3 regions of the Chryseobacterium sp. 14P4.3.2 genome follow, and region 2 is predicted to be linked to each of the others. Evidence: riboswitches for the same ligand, from Rfam matches in the RefSeq annotation. Region 2 holds a riboswitch; each other region holds the start of a gene.
What was found. Region 2 has a riboswitch for cobalamin ahead of metE (5-methyltetrahydropteroyltriglutamate--homocysteine S-methyltransferase). Riboswitches for the same ligand answer to the same signal wherever they lie in the genome.

Region 1: linked by a shared signal. The riboswitch ahead of AC27VX_RS08270 (T9SS type A sorting domain-containing protein) and the one ahead of metE (5-methyltetrahydropteroyltriglutamate--homocysteine S-methyltransferase) in region 2 are both predicted to bind cobalamin.
Region 3: linked by a shared signal. The riboswitch ahead of AC27VX_RS14970 (TonB-dependent receptor plug domain-containing protein) and the one ahead of metE (5-methyltetrahydropteroyltriglutamate--homocysteine S-methyltransferase) in region 2 are both predicted to bind cobalamin.

What each region holds. Positions count from the first base shown of each region.
Region 1 is NZ_JBYOKO010000004.1:114,697-120,615, reverse strand. It holds gene dnaG (DNA primase) at 1-879, shown strand, start outside; gene clpP (ATP-dependent Clp endopeptidase proteolytic subunit ClpP) at 991-1,677, shown strand; gene AC27VX_RS08275 (T9SS type A sorting domain-containing protein) at 1,786-2,910, opposite strand; gene AC27VX_RS08270 (T9SS type A sorting domain-containing protein) at 2,918-4,198, opposite strand; cobalamin riboswitch at 4,302-4,491, opposite strand; gene AC27VX_RS08265 (T9SS type A sorting domain-containing protein) at 4,796-5,899, opposite strand.
Region 2 is NZ_JBYOKO010000003.1:43,218-49,136, reverse strand. It holds gene AC27VX_RS05900 (EamA family transporter) at 107-523, shown strand; gene metE (5-methyltetrahydropteroyltriglutamate--homocysteine S-methyltransferase) at 799-3,102, opposite strand; cobalamin riboswitch at 3,282-3,467, opposite strand; gene AC27VX_RS05890 (Lrp/AsnC family transcriptional regulator) at 3,661-4,122, shown strand; gene AC27VX_RS05885 (enoyl-CoA hydratase/isomerase family protein) at 4,260-5,042, opposite strand; gene mmsB (3-hydroxyisobutyrate dehydrogenase) at 5,146-5,919, opposite strand, start outside.
Region 3 is NZ_JBYOKO010000010.1:3,442-9,360, reverse strand. It holds gene AC27VX_RS14980 (CCA tRNA nucleotidyltransferase) at 1-381, shown strand, start outside; gene AC27VX_RS14975 (YncE family protein) at 557-1,612, opposite strand; gene AC27VX_RS14970 (TonB-dependent receptor plug domain-containing protein) at 1,632-3,458, opposite strand; cobalamin riboswitch at 3,491-3,668, opposite strand; gene pafA (alkaline phosphatase PafA) at 3,913-5,559, opposite strand; gene AC27VX_RS14960 (hypothetical protein) at 5,664-5,919, shown strand, end outside.

The sequences.
Region 1 (5,919 bases), on a different contig from region 2:
TTTATCGACTTTAAAGCGGAAATCCTGTTGAGAGATATAGGAAATGATCCTATTAAAAAGGCTGAAGCGATAAGGGATATTGTAAAATCGGTTTCCTTTGTACAGAATGCCCTGAAAAGGGAGGTATATCTTAAGGAGGTTTCGAATAAGTTCGGACTTTCTGAGCAGAGCCTTTTCAACGAACTGGATGTTCAGAAGCAGATTACCCAGAATCAGACGAGCCATGTTCAGCAGCAGCAGAAGGATAAAACGGCTCCCAAGATGGAGATTGTCCCTCTGGATAAAGAGAAAGAAGATCCTTTCCTGTTTGGAGTACTGTTTATGGAGAATAAGCTGGTAGATCATATGCTGATGTTTGGGGATATTGTCCTGAAACGCAGAAATGAACAAAATGAAGAGTACCAGATTACAGTTATTGAAGAAATTCTTCATCATTTTGAAGAAGAACAGTATACGTTTTTAGTCAAAGAAAATGAGATTATTATCAATCAGGTAAGAGAGGGAATTCAGAAAGATGAGCTTAGAAGCGGAAACTTTTTTGTATCTTTTATGGATGAAGAAATCACAACCAAAGTAGTAGATGCACTGATACCGCTGGATGATCTTGAAAACTGGGCTTCCAGAAACATCTATCCTCCCAATTATGGAGATAAGGTGGCGGATCAGATTCAGGGGGATGTTTTACTGCACAAATACCGGTACATTGATTATCTGATTACAGAGACAGCAAAAGAGCTGGATCAGTACAGCAATACCGATGAAGGAAAATATTATGAACTGATCAAGAAGATCACTTTGCTGAAACAGGCTTCAATAAGACTTAGTAATATTATCGAATATTCCCCGATCAAAGGGATCTATGGAGATAGAAATAGATAGTTTATAGACAATATTTTATATTCTGTGACAAAAAGTCCTATAAAATTTTAGGAATAAATATTGTAATTTAAACTTTGAAAATATTTGTTTAAAATAATACATAATAGAAATATGGACATTAAAAAAGATTTCAGAGATTTCTCTGTAAAGCATTTAGGAAACAACGGTTTGGTAACCGATCAGTATATGGGAATGTATGGGCCAACGAATCTTACTCCGTACATTATGGAAGAAAGAAGATTAAACGTTGCTCAGATGGACGTTTTCTCCCGTTTGATGATGGACAGGATTATCTTTCTTGGAACAGGGATTGATGATCAGGTAGCAAACATTGTTACAGCACAGCTTTTATTCTTAGAAAGTGCAGATCCGTCAAAAGATATTCAGATCTACATCAACTCTCCAGGGGGTAGTGTTTATGCAGGTTTAGGTATTTATGACACCATGCAGATCATTAAGCCGGATGTAGCAACGATCTGTACCGGTATGGCTGCTTCTATGGGAGCTGTATTATTGGTGGCAGGTGAAAAAGGAAAGCGTTCTGCGCTGAAGCATTCAAGAGTCATGATTCACCAGCCTTCAGGAGGGGCTCAGGGAGTGGCTTCTGATATGGAAATCAACCTTAGAGAGATGTTGAAATTGAAGCAGGAGCTTTATGAAATTATCGGGCACCACTCAGGACAAACTTATGAGTGGGTTGAAAAATCTTCTGACAGAGATTACTGGATGACATCTGAAGAGGCTAAAGGCTACGGAATGGTAGATGAGGTTTTACAGAGATCTACAGAAAAAAAATAATTGATTTTAAATCAAATGAAAAACGCACCCAACCGGGTGCGTTTTTGTTTTACCATGATACATGAATAAAAAAATCGTGTATTTAGGGTTGAAAAAATATTCTTTTTTCTATTTCTTAACCATTTTATGGAGTACTGAATTGCTTAAGGTTTTAATCTCAACAAAATAAACCCCTGAACTTAAAGACTGAATATTGATCTTAGTTGCCTGCGCTGTCATTACTTTCTGACCCGATGCAGAATAGATATTTACTTCCTTCACATTTTCAGGACTGTCAATCTGAATGAAGTCACTTGCCGGATTAGGGTAAATGCTTAAAATTTTCTTATTGACAGTAGAAACACCCAGTGTTGCATTAGATGCTTCAGTAGGAGTAAAAGGTCTTCTTTGTCCGAAACTTAATCCAAGCCATTTGTTATTGGTTAATTGAATTTGTGAAAGCTCGGACTGTGTCTGCCAGCTTGAGATATCATTTCCCTTATACAATTTCCAGCTGTTTGATCCGGAAGTGTTTCCAGTGAGATTATTCAGTGAAAGACCGGAAACTTGGTTGTTGGTTGAGGTAAAGGTAAAATAAGAAGCTTGTGACTGAATCAACTGCAAAGCCTGTTCAGCAGTAATCGTTCCATTGTATTGAATTCCAAAGACAAATGAATTAGCATTTCCATTAGAATTATCAGTTCCGAAATCTATAACAACTAAGCTTTTATTAGATCCGGTGCCAATCCAGTTGGTAATTTGAGAGGAATCGTACCATAAAGAACTGTATGCAGGAATTGGCGTAGCAGGTGCTTGTGCTGTAGGATTGCTGAATCCATAAGATGCACCGTACCACTGGCCGTTTAATATCGTTCCATTGTTCATCCATCCTACTGAAGACCAGCTGTTCGTATCATTACCACGCCATAAACTCCACCAGTCCGGTGTTGATTGTTGAGAATGGTCATTAAAACTAACCTTATCAAGAAACCCGTTATTAAACGTTAAAATATAATCAAAAGCAGGTTCTGCACTTTTGATCATCTGAAGCATTTGAGGCCCGGTTATATTCTGCCCCGGATTAAATCTTACTCCCCAGACGTAAGATCGGTCATCAGTTCCATCTTTGAAATCTGCTACAAAATAGGCAGTTTGAGAACCTGTTCCCACGAAAAATTTTACATCATTTGCAGTAAACTGCGCAAGGCACAGTCCCACAATAAGTGTACATAAAAGACTTAATAATTTTTGCATTGAAGAATTATTTAATGATTAGTTTTTCAGTGAAATTATTATTCTTATCTGTGATTTTTACAATATAATTGCCTTTAGATAGAGTACTTACATCAATACCGTTTTGAGTATACTGCGTGTTGATGATCATTCTTCCGGCAGTATCATAAATCTGAATATTTCCGGTATTTAAACCTTGTACAAAGAATTTGTCACTTGCAGGATTCGGATATAATGACAATTTAGAAGCTTTTGTATTTTCAGCTGTAGAAAGAGATGGTGATGCACTATTATAAGCAATGATTTGATTAGGAAGCAGACTCACTGTAAAAGTATTTTCTAAGGTTCCCTGCAAATCATAAGTGTAAATTTTTCCCGGTGCAACATATCCCTTAGGGTCAGCAACATAAATTTTATTATTAACAATATTAAACCCATAGGCCGTACCATAACTATTTATAGGAATAGGTGCACTTGCAATTGCATTTGTTGAAAAAGAAGGAGCCGCAATAGATGTTTTATAAATTGACGCATCTTTCATATAATAAATATTCGTACCGTCTGTATCCATATAAGCTGGTTTTGTCCCTGCAGGAAGTGCTGTGCTGGAAACGATACTTTGGCTTGTTGTATTGTAAACCGTAAAAGTTCCAAAAGAATTAGGAGTATAAGGATTTCCGGAACTCATGATGTAAAGAAGGTTGTTTTTTTCAAAAATACTGTGTGGAAAATCTCCTACATTTACTTCTGAGATAACCGAATTGGTAGAAGTATTGATAACATCCATATACTGATTGATTCCAAAACCTCCCTTTAATAAAACATAAAGCTTATCGTCTTTACTGTAAATTTTTTCAGGTCCCGACCCTACAGCAATATTTGCTTCATGAGAATACGTGTTGAGATTGTAAACCGCTACATAATTATTGACAGAACCTGTTCCTCCCCAGTTGGTTACATAGAATTTATCTCCGCTAAAAGCAATGTATCTTGGATTGTCCAGGTTGTTTGAAATCGTGGTAATCAAAGAAAAGTCAGATTTGTTGATGACCTTTATTTGGTTGGAAATGTTTAAAACCACAAAAATTTTGTCACCAAAAATTTTAATGTCTTGTGCGGTATCGCCCAGTGTTGCATTATTGTTATTGATTTTAAAATAGTTGTTGGTCACAACCGATTGATTGGAGATCAGCGATATTTCAGCATTATTGCTTCCGGCACCGCCTTCGTTGAGTACCAGGACCCCTTCAGTTTGCGCATTTGCAAAAGAGAGTACAAACGCAAGAATAAGAAAATAGATTTTCTTCATGATATAATTAAATTAAAGTTTTATTCCCGAAACCTCACCACAGGACAAAACATTCATGAAAAAATCTGTTTAGATTTTTCTTTCACAAACTTTTATTCCCGAAAGTTGAAATTAATTTAAGGCAGGTCTCCTGGCTTACATCTTATAGCCGCCTTCCCGGATTTTTATCCAGTGGTATTAAAGGCTATAAGTAGATTAGTTTACAGTTGCGGGAACAGCTCAGGATTCGAATATTTATTCTCACCTGATTCCCTATTAATGAACAATGTTCAACCTTAAAAACGCTGCAAATATATCATATAAATTAATAGGTGTTTTTTTGTGAATTGTACCTGATTTCAAGTCTTTTATGGAATTTAATAAATTATTCAAAAAGATATTTTATCAAATTGATAAGTAATCTACCTTTATTGTTGGTTTTTCAGAATTAAAATTAGGAGCTTTATAGTTTATATTGAATTCATTTTACAATTTCGGTCGTTAAAATGGAATCCCGTGACGAAAAAAGACCTTCTCAAAAATTGAGAAAGTCTCGTGTTTTGACACCACTGCACTTAAAAAAAGTTACCAGTCGTGGCCGGGAAAATATTTTTTTTCCTATTTCTTTACTATCTTATGAATGGTTGAATTGGCAGAAGTTTTTATCTCAACAAAATAAACTCCTGAACTCAAAGACCGGATATTAATCTTTGTTGCTTGGGAAGTTAATACTTTCTGCCCTGTAGCAGAATAGATATTCACTTCCTTCACATTCTCAGGACTATCAATTTGAATGAAGTCACTTGCCGGATTAGGATAGATACCGAATTTTTTCTTATTGACGCTGGAAACACCCAATGTAGAAAATGATTCTGCCGGAGTAATTGGTCTTCTTTGTCCGAAACTTAAACCTAGCCAGTCATTGTTATTCAGCTGAATTTGAGATAAATTGGTTTTTGCCTGCCAGCTTGAAAGGTCATTTCCTTTATATAATTTCCAGCTGTTTGGTGCGGAAGGGTTTCCGGTGAAGTTATTCAGTGAAAGACTGGAAACCTGATTACTGGTAGATGTAAAACTGAAATAAGAAGTCTGTGACTGAATTAACTGTAAAGCCTGCTCCGCAGTTATTGTTCCGTTATATTGAATTCCGAATACAAAAGAGTCAGCATTTCCGTTTGTGCTATCTGTCCCAAAGTCAATTACTACCAGACTTTTATTACTTCCGGTTCCTATCCAGTTGGTAATCTGAGAAGAACTGTACCACTTTGAACTGTAGGCAGGGACAGGAGCGGAAGGCTTGGAAGGCGGATCAAAACCATAGGAGATTCCATACCATTTTCCGTCAATCAAAAGGTCATTATTTACTCCGTTATTGAATGATAAATTTTCTGAGGTTAATCCTGACCAGGTAGACCAATAATCATCAAGACTTGGTGTATGATGATTGTAGTTTAAACTGTAAAGAAACCCGGAAGGAATTTCAACCTCTATCTTAGGCTCTACATTAGCAATAGCATTGATAAGGTCTTCCATTGTTAAGTCATTAGAATCAAAACGATATCCCCATGCATAAGACGTAGGAGTATTGTTATCATTAAAATCAGCAATGAAATAAGCTTTTTTGGAACCGGTTCCTATCCAGAATTTAATGTCACTTTCTGTAAATTGGGCCGACATGGACTGCATGATAAGCAGTAAGAAAAAAAAATAGATTTTTCTCATGATATAATTAAATTAAAGTT
Region 2 (5,919 bases):
AAGGCACAAAAATACATTTTGTTTCCATCATCATTTTTTGTAGCTTAGATTTGAACTTCAAAGGATTTTTCATTGCTTCAGACCAATAATTTTAAAATCATAAAATATGTGGTGGATATACGCAATTCTTTCAGCATTTTTTGCTTCACTGACGGCTATTTTTGCCAAGATCGGAATTACGGGAGTTAATTCAAATCTGGCCACGGCAATCAGAAGTGTTATTATATTACTGGTAGCCTGGGGAATTGTTTTCGCAAGAAGTGAATATAGAGGAATTCCTGCTCTTTCAAAGCATAATCTTATGTATATTGTCATTTCGGGAATAACAACAGGGCTTTCCTGGATCTTCTATTTTAAAGCCCTTCAGGCAGGTAAAGTTACACAGGTTGCACCTGTAGATAAGCTGAGTATTGCTTTAACCATCGTTTTATCTGTTGTTTTTCTGGGTGAATCTCTGAGTTTAAAAACGGCAATAGGAGCCTTACTGATTATTATTGGAACTGTGGTATTGATTTTTGAATAGAAAAAATTCTGGTTCAGGTTACACGGTATCAATCCAATTGTAGTGATCTACTTCAGCATCAATTCCGAATGATTTTCTCAATCGCTTTTTCTGGTCTGAATGGTACGTACAGAAAGATGATTGTATTCTGCAATATCATCATTCATTGCTGCCTTTTTAAAATACATATTAACTGTTCAAGATGTATTCCTTTCAAAGGAAAGTTTTTAAAATAACAGATCGTGCTATGAATATCATAACACGATCTGAGCAAGAATCTAATTATCTAAGGTTTTTTAAAGTGCATATTCTACTGAAGCTTCTTTGGCTGCGGCCACCATTGCTATTAAGGCTTTTTCTGTTTCTTCCCAGTGTCTTGTTTTCAATCCGCAGTCCGGATTTACCCAAAGCTGATTGGCAGGAATTACATTCTGAGCTTTTCTCAGGAGTTCAATCATTTCTTCTTTGGAAGGAATTCTTGGTGAATGGATATCATAAACTCCGGGTCCAATTTCGTTTGGATACTTAAAGTCTGCAAAAGCATTTAAAAGTTCCATCTGAGAACGGGAACATTCTATGGTAATCACATCAGCATCCATATCTGCAATATTTTCAATAATATCATTGAACTCAGAATAGCACATATGGGTATGAATCTGGGTAGCATCTTCTACTCCACTTGCCGAAATTCTGAAGGCTTGTACCGCCCATTTAAGATAATTTTGCCAATCTGTTTTCCTTAAAGGAAGCCCTTCCCGGATTGCAGGTTCATCAATCTGAATAATTCTTATTCCTGCTTTTTCAAGATCCACTACTTCATCACGGATCGCCAGAGCAATCTGTTTGCAAGTCTCAGAGCGAGGCTGATCATCACGTACAAAAGACCATTGCAGAATCGTAACCGGACCTGTCAACATTCCTTTTACCCATTTCTCAGTCTGCAACTGTGCATACTGAGACCAATATACAGTCATCGGATCTGGTCTTGAAACGTCACCAAAGATCACTGGCGGTTTTACACAACGGCTTCCGTAGCTCTGTACCCAGCCGTTTTTAGTGAATGTAAATCCTTCAAGCTGTTCTCCAAAATATTCCACCATATCGTTTCGCTCAAATTCTCCATGTACCAGTACATCTATTCCTATTTCTTCCTGCCAGCGGATGGTTCTTTGGGTTTCTTCTTTCAGTAAAGTATCATATTGTTCAGCTGTAAGTTCTCCTTTTTTAAATTTAGCTCTCCAGCTTCTTACTTCTGTGGTCTGGGGAAATGAGCCGATGGTTGTTGTCGGAAATAAAGGAAGCTGTAATGCCTTCTGCTGTTCTTCTTTACGGATTTTGAATATATTTTTTCTTTGAGCATCTTCTTCAGTCACCGCATTAGTTCTCTGTTTAACCTCATTATTATGAATAAGAGAAGATGTTTTTCTGTTTTCAATGGCTTTTTTGTTTTCTTCAAACTCAGCAAGGATATTTTCATTTTCTGTTCCGGATGCAATTTCCTTCAGACTTACTACTTCTTTCACCTTTTGTTTTGAAAAAGCCAGCCAGTTTTTAATTTCGGGATTAAGATTCGTTTCAAAATCCAAGTCACATGGTGAATGAAGTAATGAGCATGATGGTGCTATAAAAACTCTTTCGGAACCAAGCTTTTCAACAGCTTTCCTGATGAAAGACAACGATTTTTCATAGTCATTTTTCCAGATATTTCTTCCGTCAACAAGTCCTAATGACAGGTTTAAACTTTCCGGAATTACGTTGAGAATATCTTCCAGCTGCTCAGGATTTCTTACAAGATCTGTGTGTAATACATTTACAGGAAGTGAGACGGCAAGAGACAAATTATTCTTCAATCCTTCGAAATAAGTAGCCACAATAAATTTCAGTTTCGGGAAACGTTTTCTTATTTCAGAATAAATATATTGATAGGTTTCTTTTGCCTTATCCGTTAAGTCCAAAGCCAGAAAAGGTTCATCAAACTGAATCCATTCAACACCCTGCTCCTGAAGTTTGGTTAAAATCTCTGTATAAACCGAAAGGAGATTTCCTGCCAGATCCAGCTTATCAAATCCTTCTTCTTTTTCTTTTCCTAAAAGAAGGTAAGAAACAAGTCCTATAATGACTGGCTTTGCACTTATTCCTGCCTGCTTTGCTCCTGCAAATTCATTGAAAATCTTATCTGAGCTCAGCTTAAACTGCTGGTTTTTGTAAAATTCAGGTACGATATAATGATAATTGGTATCAAACCATTTGGTCATCTCCATCGCGGTGATATCCAATCCGTCTTTCTGATATCCTCTTGCCATTGCAAAGTAAAGGTCCAGTTCAGAATTGTTTTTTTTAAGCACCACTTCATGATAACGTCTCGGAATTGCCCCTACAACAAGGCTCATATCCAATACCTGATCATAGTATGAAAAATCATTACAAGGAATTAAATCTATTCCTGCGTCTTTCTGGATATTCCAGTTTTGGGTACAGATATTCCTTCCTGTAGTAAGAAGTTCTTCTAAAAGGATCTTACCTGACCAATATTGCTCGCAGGCTTTTTTGAGTTCTCTTTTACCACCAATACGCGGGTAGCCCAGAATGTGTGTTTGCATTTTTTAAACTTTTTAATTAGACTTAATGTAAAGCTCTCTGAAATGCTTCGCAACACTTTAACGGATAAATAAGATTTTGGAAAACAATGACATACAGAATAACACACCTCCTCTTTCATAAGAAAATGCATAGTCCGATATATCATCTGTATGACCCAAAAGCTTCAGACCGCGAAAGCATTGTCAATTCAGTAAAGGCAGGTCTCCTGACTTGTAACAGTTTCCGTCATCCTTCCCGCTTTTGGCAGTGGATATGCAAGGACAGAAACTTTTGATATGTTACTTACAGTTGCGCGACAGCTCGTGATTTCCACACGATTCCCTATTAATCTACCTTAAGTAAAACCTTTCCTGTTTGATGAAGTATCTATAAAGAACTGATTTTTACCAGTAACAACCGTCACCGGTAAAGTTTTTAATTTTGTGTAAAATTAGCAATACAGAATAAAACAACAATAAACAATGAATAATTAAGCAAATTAAACTTTTAAAACAATTTATAAAAGCATAAAATTCCTTATCTTTAACTGTTTTTATAATTTAAAAGAATAATATTCTGTGGAAGAACTTGATGATAAAGATGTACAGTTACTCAGACTGCTTCAAAAAAACGCAAAACTGACAGTTAAAGAACTGGCCAAAGAAGTTAACCTGTCTACTTCTCCTGTTTTTGAAAGAGTAAAAAGGCTCGAACAGGAAGGATATGTTAAAAGATATGCCGCAGTTCTGGATGCTGAAAAGCTCAATCGGGGGTTTACAGTTTTTTGCCAGATCAAATTAAAAATCCATGACAGGTCTGTGGGTTATGATTTTGTAAAAGAAATTCTGGAGATTGAGGAAGTGGCTGAATGCTACAACATTTCCGGAGACTTTGATTTCCTACTGAAAGTTCAGGTCCGTGATATGAAACATTACCAGGATTTTGTATTTAATAAACTGGGATCTGTAGATTCTATTGGAAGTACCCACAGCACTTTTGTAATGGCTGAAGTTAAGAACAACCATGGAATAACAATTTAATTGAAAATTTTAAGAATGGAGAATTAAAAATTAATCATGACATCAATTTTACACCTTTTACTTGCTTGACGGTACAATTTTTCACTTTTTATTTTCAATTCTCAACTCTTAATCTTTTCATTTTTAACTCACTATGTCTAGTTTCCTTTGAACTCCGGGCTGCGCTTCTCTATGAACGCTCCGATACCTTCGTTGTGATCTTCTGTAGTGAATAATTCTCCGAATAAGGCGGCTTCCTGTTGTAATCCATCTTTGATATGCAGTTCAAAACCTGTATTTAAAGACTGTTTTGCTTTGGCTACAGCCACCGGACCTCTGGAAGCAATTGTTTCTGCAAGTTTCTGAGCTTCATTCAAAAGGTCTTCCGGAGCAAAAACATGATTCACAAATCCAAATTCTTTACAGGTGTCTGCAGAATAAAATTCTCCGGAGAAAACCATTTCTCTAGCCTTATATAATCCGATGGCCCTGGGTAAGCGCTGGGTTCCGCCAAAGCATGGCAATAATCCTAGAGTTACTTCAGGCAGTCCGAATTTAGCTTTTCCGCTAGCCAGAATAATGTCACAGGACAATGCTAATTCACATCCTCCTCCTAATGCAAATCCATTTACAGCAGCAATTACTGCAAATGGCAAGGTTTCAACAGCATTAAAAGCATTCTGAGCAGCTATTGAGAAATCTTCAGCTTCTTTTGGGCTCATTCCCTGCATTGCTTTGATATCCGCTCCTGCCACAAATGCTTTGTCACCTGATCCGGTAATGATCAGCGCCCGTATATTTTTATCTGTTTTTATTTCATCGGCAAATGATTTCAATTCTTTTAAAACGTTTTCATTCAAGGCATTTAATGCCTGTGGTCTGTTAATGGTCAAAGTCCCGATATGACCGTCCTGCTGATATAATAATGTTTCGAAATTCACTTTTTTAATTTTTTAATTGATCATTGAACAGTTGAAAATTGAAAGTTATAAAGAAGTCGAGATGACATTCCATTTTTAATTTTTAATTTTCAATTCTCCACTATTAAAGCTCTGCGTTCAGAAACTGAATAATACTGGAAAAATCTGTTTTTCCTTTTCCGGCTTCGCTCCACATTCTGTATAAATTCAGGGCTGTATTGCCGAGAGGTGTTGCTGTTTTTGATTCTAATCCTGCTTCAGCAGCCAATCCAAGGTCTTTTGCCATAAGGTCTACCGCAAAGCCTCCGGAATAATTTCTGGAAGCAGGTGCATTTTCCATTACTCCCGGATAAGGATTATACACCTCCAAAGACCAGTTTTTCCCTGAACTTTTTTGCATAATTTCACTTAATATCTGAGGATTAAGACCATGTCTCACTCCGAGATTAATCGCCTCGGATGTACCAATCATATGAATCGCCAGCAGCATATTATTACAGATCTTCGCAACCTGTCCAGCCCCGGATTCCCCGGCATGGAATATGTTCTGTCCCATACATTTAAGTATTGGCCTTGCTTTTTCGTAATCCTCCTGTTTACCACCTACGATAAAGGTTAACGTACCTGCCTGAGCTCCGGCTGTTCCACCTGAAACGGGAGCATCAATCATTCTACAGCCTTTTGAAACGGCAAGTTCTGCCACAGAACGGGCAGTTACCGCATCAATGGTACTACTGTCAATCAGTAATGTATTAGGTTTCAGATTATTTATAAATTCTTCAGAATACAATTCTGCAACGTGCTTTCCGGAAGGCAGCATAGATATCACCACATCTGCTTCTCCGCCAGCGGCCAAAGCAGATCCAGCAATTTTTCCTCCAGCTGCCTGCAGGGTTTC
Region 3 (5,919 bases), on a different contig from region 2:
TTGATTACAGACGATGCTTCAGATGCTGCATTAAGAAGGCTTTTATTTGATGCCGGTGAAAATCTTGAAGATCTTTTTACTTTATGTAAGGCTGATATCACCACTAAAAATTCTAAAAAGCAGGATAAATTCAAAAGAAATTTTGAGTATGTAGCGGTAAAAATAAAAGAGGTAGAAGAAAAGGATCAGGTAAGAAACTTCCAACCGCCTATTACCGGTGAGGAAATCATGGAAATGTTTAACCTTAAACCAGGCCGTGAGATTGGAATTTTAAAAGAAAAGGTAAAAGAAGCTATTCTTGAAGGCGAGATTCCCAATGAAAAGGAAGAGGCTACCAAGTTTGTAATTGCTGAGGCTGAAAAGTTGGGATTAACACTATAATCTTATTGACAAATAAATAAAGAGCCCGGCGGGATGTTCCATCCCGCCGGGCTCTTTTGTATCTACTATTAAAACAAACCCGGGCGGTTTCTGAGAAACCGCCCGGACAAAAAACACAAATGATGAAAAAAAATAAAAAATTATATTTTCATATGCTGTATTTTATTATGGTCTATTATGGATTTACATAGGTTCCATTAGCTCCCAAACCTCCTGTTATAAAAGATCTGATTTTACCTCCTGTACTTGCAGAATATACTGTCATTTCACTATTTCCTTCGAATTTCTTAACATCTGAAGCGAAAATTCTTCCGTCTACAACTGTAAATCCATATAGAACATAATAAGATGGTCCGTTATCTGCAACAGTAAGTAATGGATTAGCAGGAACTACTGGAGCAGCTATACTTGTTGTATAAATTTTGTTTCCTGAACTAAAGTAAAACTTACCATTATCAATCTGAAGATTCGTTCCGTTTGGAATTCCCGTTAATGTAACAACTGGTGTCAAAGTTCCTGTACTTGAAATTTTATAAATATAAGAATTGGCAGTAGTACCTGAAATTGTGTACACATCAGAGTTATAGGAAACTGTTCTACCAATCTGACCATTTGGAATAGTAATCTCAGTCTTATTATCAGTAGCTGTATTAATATAAGTAATCTTATTTCCATACCCTGATGAAGCATTCTGTACAAAAACATTTCCACCTGCTTCTACAATTTTATCTGCAACTTCAGTAAAGTCGATTTTCTTTACAAATGACAGGTCAGAAATTTTATACTTCGTTACACTGTTAACATTGGTAGAGAAATTGGTATTAGCTACATAGATAAATCCATTCGCGAAGGTAATACCTCTTGGATTGTTGATCTGATCTGTGATTGTACCCAATTTCTTAAAAGTATAACGATCCACCACTACAATTTTATTAGAATTGTTCATCACAAGGTAAGCTTTATTTTCGTTAAGACCTATTGCCTGAAGAACATCTCCCAATATTTCATTGTTATTATTATAAGCATAGATATTATCTTGTTGCAGGCTTAAATCTCTTGTAAGAAACGTTACATTAGCACCGTTACTTTTAAAGTTTCCTTCGTTAGAAATAAAATACCCATCCTGATACGTGATTGGCGAAATTTCATAACTTTCATTGTCACTGCTACAAGAAATGTTAAACAATAGTACAAATGCAAATAGCACTGTTAAAATTCTGGTTATTCTCATAATATATTAATTTTAATTTTTAAAAATTTATTGCCGCGTAAACGCTGTAGTTCCTTTTAGGCAAAGGGTAGAAAGAAACTGTTTTATAATAGGTATTTGTTACATTATTGACTTTAACTCCTAAGGTATATCTTTTGGAAACCGTCGCCGAAATACCGGTATTTAAAATAAAATAAGGATCAATTGCTGTTTTCCTGTCTTCATCACCTGTTATATAAGTAATCCCATTGAATAGTCCCTGTGCAAAGAATTTAAGGAAGCTATACTCATAATCTACATTTGCTGTTGCTCTGTGCATTGGAACGTACGGTCGCTGTTTATGGGTTTCCTTATCAATCGATCTCGTGTAATAATACCCGGCATTCAGCCCAATCTTATGATTCCCCAATTGTTTATTAAAAGACAATTGAGATTCCAATCCATATGATTCGGATTTATTAACGTTGAAAGCCTGCCAATACCCAAGAGCTGTAGGCAGCCATACAATAAGATCGGTCACTCCCATGTAATAAGGGGAAACGGTAAGTTTAAAATTCTTCACTTTAAACTCGTGGTTCATATCTACCTGAACAGAGGTTTCCGGTCTCAGATCCTTATTCCCGCCCGGCTCATAATAGATATCATTAAATGACGGATATCTGAAATTCTTGGATAAATTAAGCCCTACATTATACCATTTTGAAGTATCCCATTTTCCGGAGAAAGAATACAGAACCGGAGAATTGATATCTTCCACAAAATCTTTTTTAAACCCACTTTCAAAACGCAGGTCCTTTGTTGCGAAATATCTTAACAATGCGGAAACTGAACCTACATTTCTGCTTACATCCCCTATTCCACTTTTATAACCTTCTCCTTTATTGACCTGAAATTCTCCTATAAGATTAATATTCCACTTTGAATTCAGAAAATAATTGAAATCATTTTTCAAAATATAGTTTTTTCCTGTACCACCACTGGATTTAGGCAGATCCAAAGCTCCAAAATACTGAAAATTTTCTTCTGTATAAGCAGTTTTGAAAGAGTTGCTGAATTTTGTTTTATTCCAGTCCCATGAGATAAGGCTTCTTACACTCTGGCTTTTATATTTCGTTTTCGTTTCTGTTTCTTCATAGATAGGATAATGCTGTGAAGAGTCAAAAAACTGGCTTTGCCACGAAACTTTATGCTCATCAGTTATTTTATAGGAAGCTCCTGCATTAAATGTAGTATTGTAGTAATTTCCGTTCCTGTTGATATAATTAAGGTCGCTTACCTTATAATCATTTTCACTTACTGAGTAATTTCCCGAAGCTTTAAAGCTGAACCTGTCATTGCTGTAAGATCCTTTAACAAAGTTATTAAACGTATTAAAAGAAGCCACCTCTGAAAATAGTCCCCCATGAAATCCCTTATTAAAATCAAGAGTATTGTTCATATGAATACTTCCTCCGATAGCCCCACTTCCGTATACCACACTTCCACCACCGGCTTTTATTCCGATCTGATCATACCCGAACAGCGGCATATTGTTGATATCTCCTTGTCCCAGAAAGTTGGAATTGATATTAATTCCGTTCCATACAAAGGCGGTCTGCTGTGCGGTGGTTCCTCTGAAAGAAGGTGAAGAAACAGCCCCACGTCCATTTTCTTTAATATAAACCTGAGATTGAAACCTGAGCAGTTCTGAAAGGTTAGTAGAATTTTTCTCTGTATCTTCGGCTGTAATGGTTTTCACCGGATGAAAGAGTTTTACCCTGTTCATCTGGTTGTCGAAGATGTAAATAGTATCAATGGCTTTCTCTTGTCCGAAAAGAAAACAGCCATAAGATGAAAAAAGCAGTGCTAAAGATCTTTTTATATCCATATTATTTTACTTTTCCTCCGAAAGCAATATGTTTTTTGGTTATAACTCTGGCAGGTCTCCTGACTTTCGCATTCTGCACCTTCCCGTTGTATACAGTGGCTGCTTGCAGAAATTTTTAGTTGCGATTTACAGTTGCGGGGACAGTCCGGGGCTTTCACCCGATTCCCTTTTCATTCCAATATACTGGAAACCAAAATTTTTGCAAAGATAACTTTTTATATCTATTAGCCAAAAAACCAATCTGCAAACCACGGCTTCTTTTCCCATAGATTCTTCTTTAAAATAAACAAAAGTAAAATGACTGTTCTCAATATCAAAAACAGCCATTCGAAACATCATCTCTACTAATGATTTGATGAACAACACTCCTAAAGCGTAAATTAACCTTTATAAGTAAAATAAAAAACTGCCCTCAAATGAAGGCAGTTCTATATGATCGAATCATTTTGTTCAATTATTTACCAATAACCTCTGTGATTGGATTTCCAACATTTCCGCTTGGAAACTGAATTTTAAGTAACGAAGAAACAGTAGGAGCAATATCGGTCATATAATAAGCCTTATTACTTTCTCCCTGCTTAACTCCCCATCCCATAAAGATTAATGGAATATGTGAATCATAAGAATTCCATACACTGTGTGTAGTTCCTGTTTTAGAGTATGGAGGAAGCATAGAGTCATGAGAAATCAATTGAATATCACCACTTCTCTGTCTGTTGATTCCGTTGATAATTCTTTGTTTGATAGGTTCCGGAATACTTGCTTCCTGAACTTTATCTACAGAAACGGCATATAAAACAGTAGGGTCTTTTTCAAGCTCCTTAACGGCGAAGTTTCTTACGTCATCTAATTCAAGCTTACTGTCAGCCAATACTTTTCTGTCGAAATAGATCTGATAATTATCGATAGCATTGATTAATTTATCAGCTCCGAATTTCTCTTTCAGTTTTTGGTTAAGATCTTTCTGAGCTCCTTCTCCAAAGAAACCTGTCGGGATCTTATGTTCTTTCAGGAATCCTACAGAGTGTGCTCCACCATGGTCAGCAGAAAGGAAAACAGTATACTCTCCTTTTCCAACTTTTGAATCCAGATAATTAAAGAATTCTGCCAGATCCTGATCTAATCTGATATAAACATCTTCCACTTCAATAGAGTTAGGCCCGAATTTGTGTCCGGCATAATCTGTAGAAGCAAGGTTAATTGCCAAGAAGTCTGTAATATTGTCACCACCCAGTTTTTCACCTTCTACAGAAGCTTCTGCCAGCTTCAGTGTCAGCGTATTTCCGAAAGGAGTATAGCGGATATTATCTTTTTTATCCTGATAATCTTTAGCCAGATTGCTGTAAGGGAATGTAGGGGTCTTTGCACTTCCCAGTAATCCTTCCCATGGAGAATTGTCAGGCGCACTTTCTGTATACTGATTGATCGGGAGTAAGGTATTCCAGCCATTTGCTACCAGTTTTTCCGGTAGGTTCTGTGTATTGAATGATTTTACCCATTGAGGAAGATCATTCATATACCATGTACTTGTAATAAAATTCCCTGTACTGTCATCAAACCAGAAAGCTCCGTTTGGCGTATGTCCTGCCGGAAGTATAGAGGCACGGTCTTTCAGAGAAACACCAATTACCTTTCCCTGGAAGTTGGTTGCCAGTCTCAGCTCATCCGTTACTGTGGTAGACCAAAGGTTTTTGGGAGAGTGGCTGCCAATTTTTGTATTGGTGGTTCCTACAGGCTGAACGCTTTCATCTGCCGTACAGTATACACCTTTACCTGTTTCTTTATCTGTCCAGTCATTTCCTGCAATACCATGAATTGCCGGTACAGAACCTGTATAGATACAGGTATGCCCCAAAGCTGTAATAGTAGGAACATATGGAATATGTACATTATTTAAAGAATATCCTGTATTCAACAGTCTTTTGAAACCGTCATTTCCGAATTTGCCATAAAAACGGTATAAATAATCCCAACGCATCTGATCTACGACCAGACCCACCACTAATTTCGGTCTTTCCAGCTGGGTATTTTTATTCTTCTGTGCATTGATTGTAACTACGGACAAAAAAGTAACTGCCGCAATTGAAATTTTCCTAAGCATCCAAGTAAATTTTTATTGAAGACAAATTTAAGGGTTTTGAAAGTCTTGGAGTGTGAAATTTTATTTAATTTTGATATTTATCCAATTCATCAACTCAACCAACCATGATTTTAGGAGTATACTGGTATTTTAAGTTTCCTGAAGATTTATACCATTTCAAGTTTTTTAATTTTTTTGAGGGATATGGAGGTCATATCGATAATGAAGCAAATCTGGCAGCCAGAGTACAGGTTGATCATATTAACAATTTTATCCAAAAGCTGGAAGATCTGAAAAAACAGTTCAAAGAAAGCTTCATACTTCTTAATATCAATGAAAATCGATTGATTATTAACATTTCGGACCGTCAGCTTTTTGATT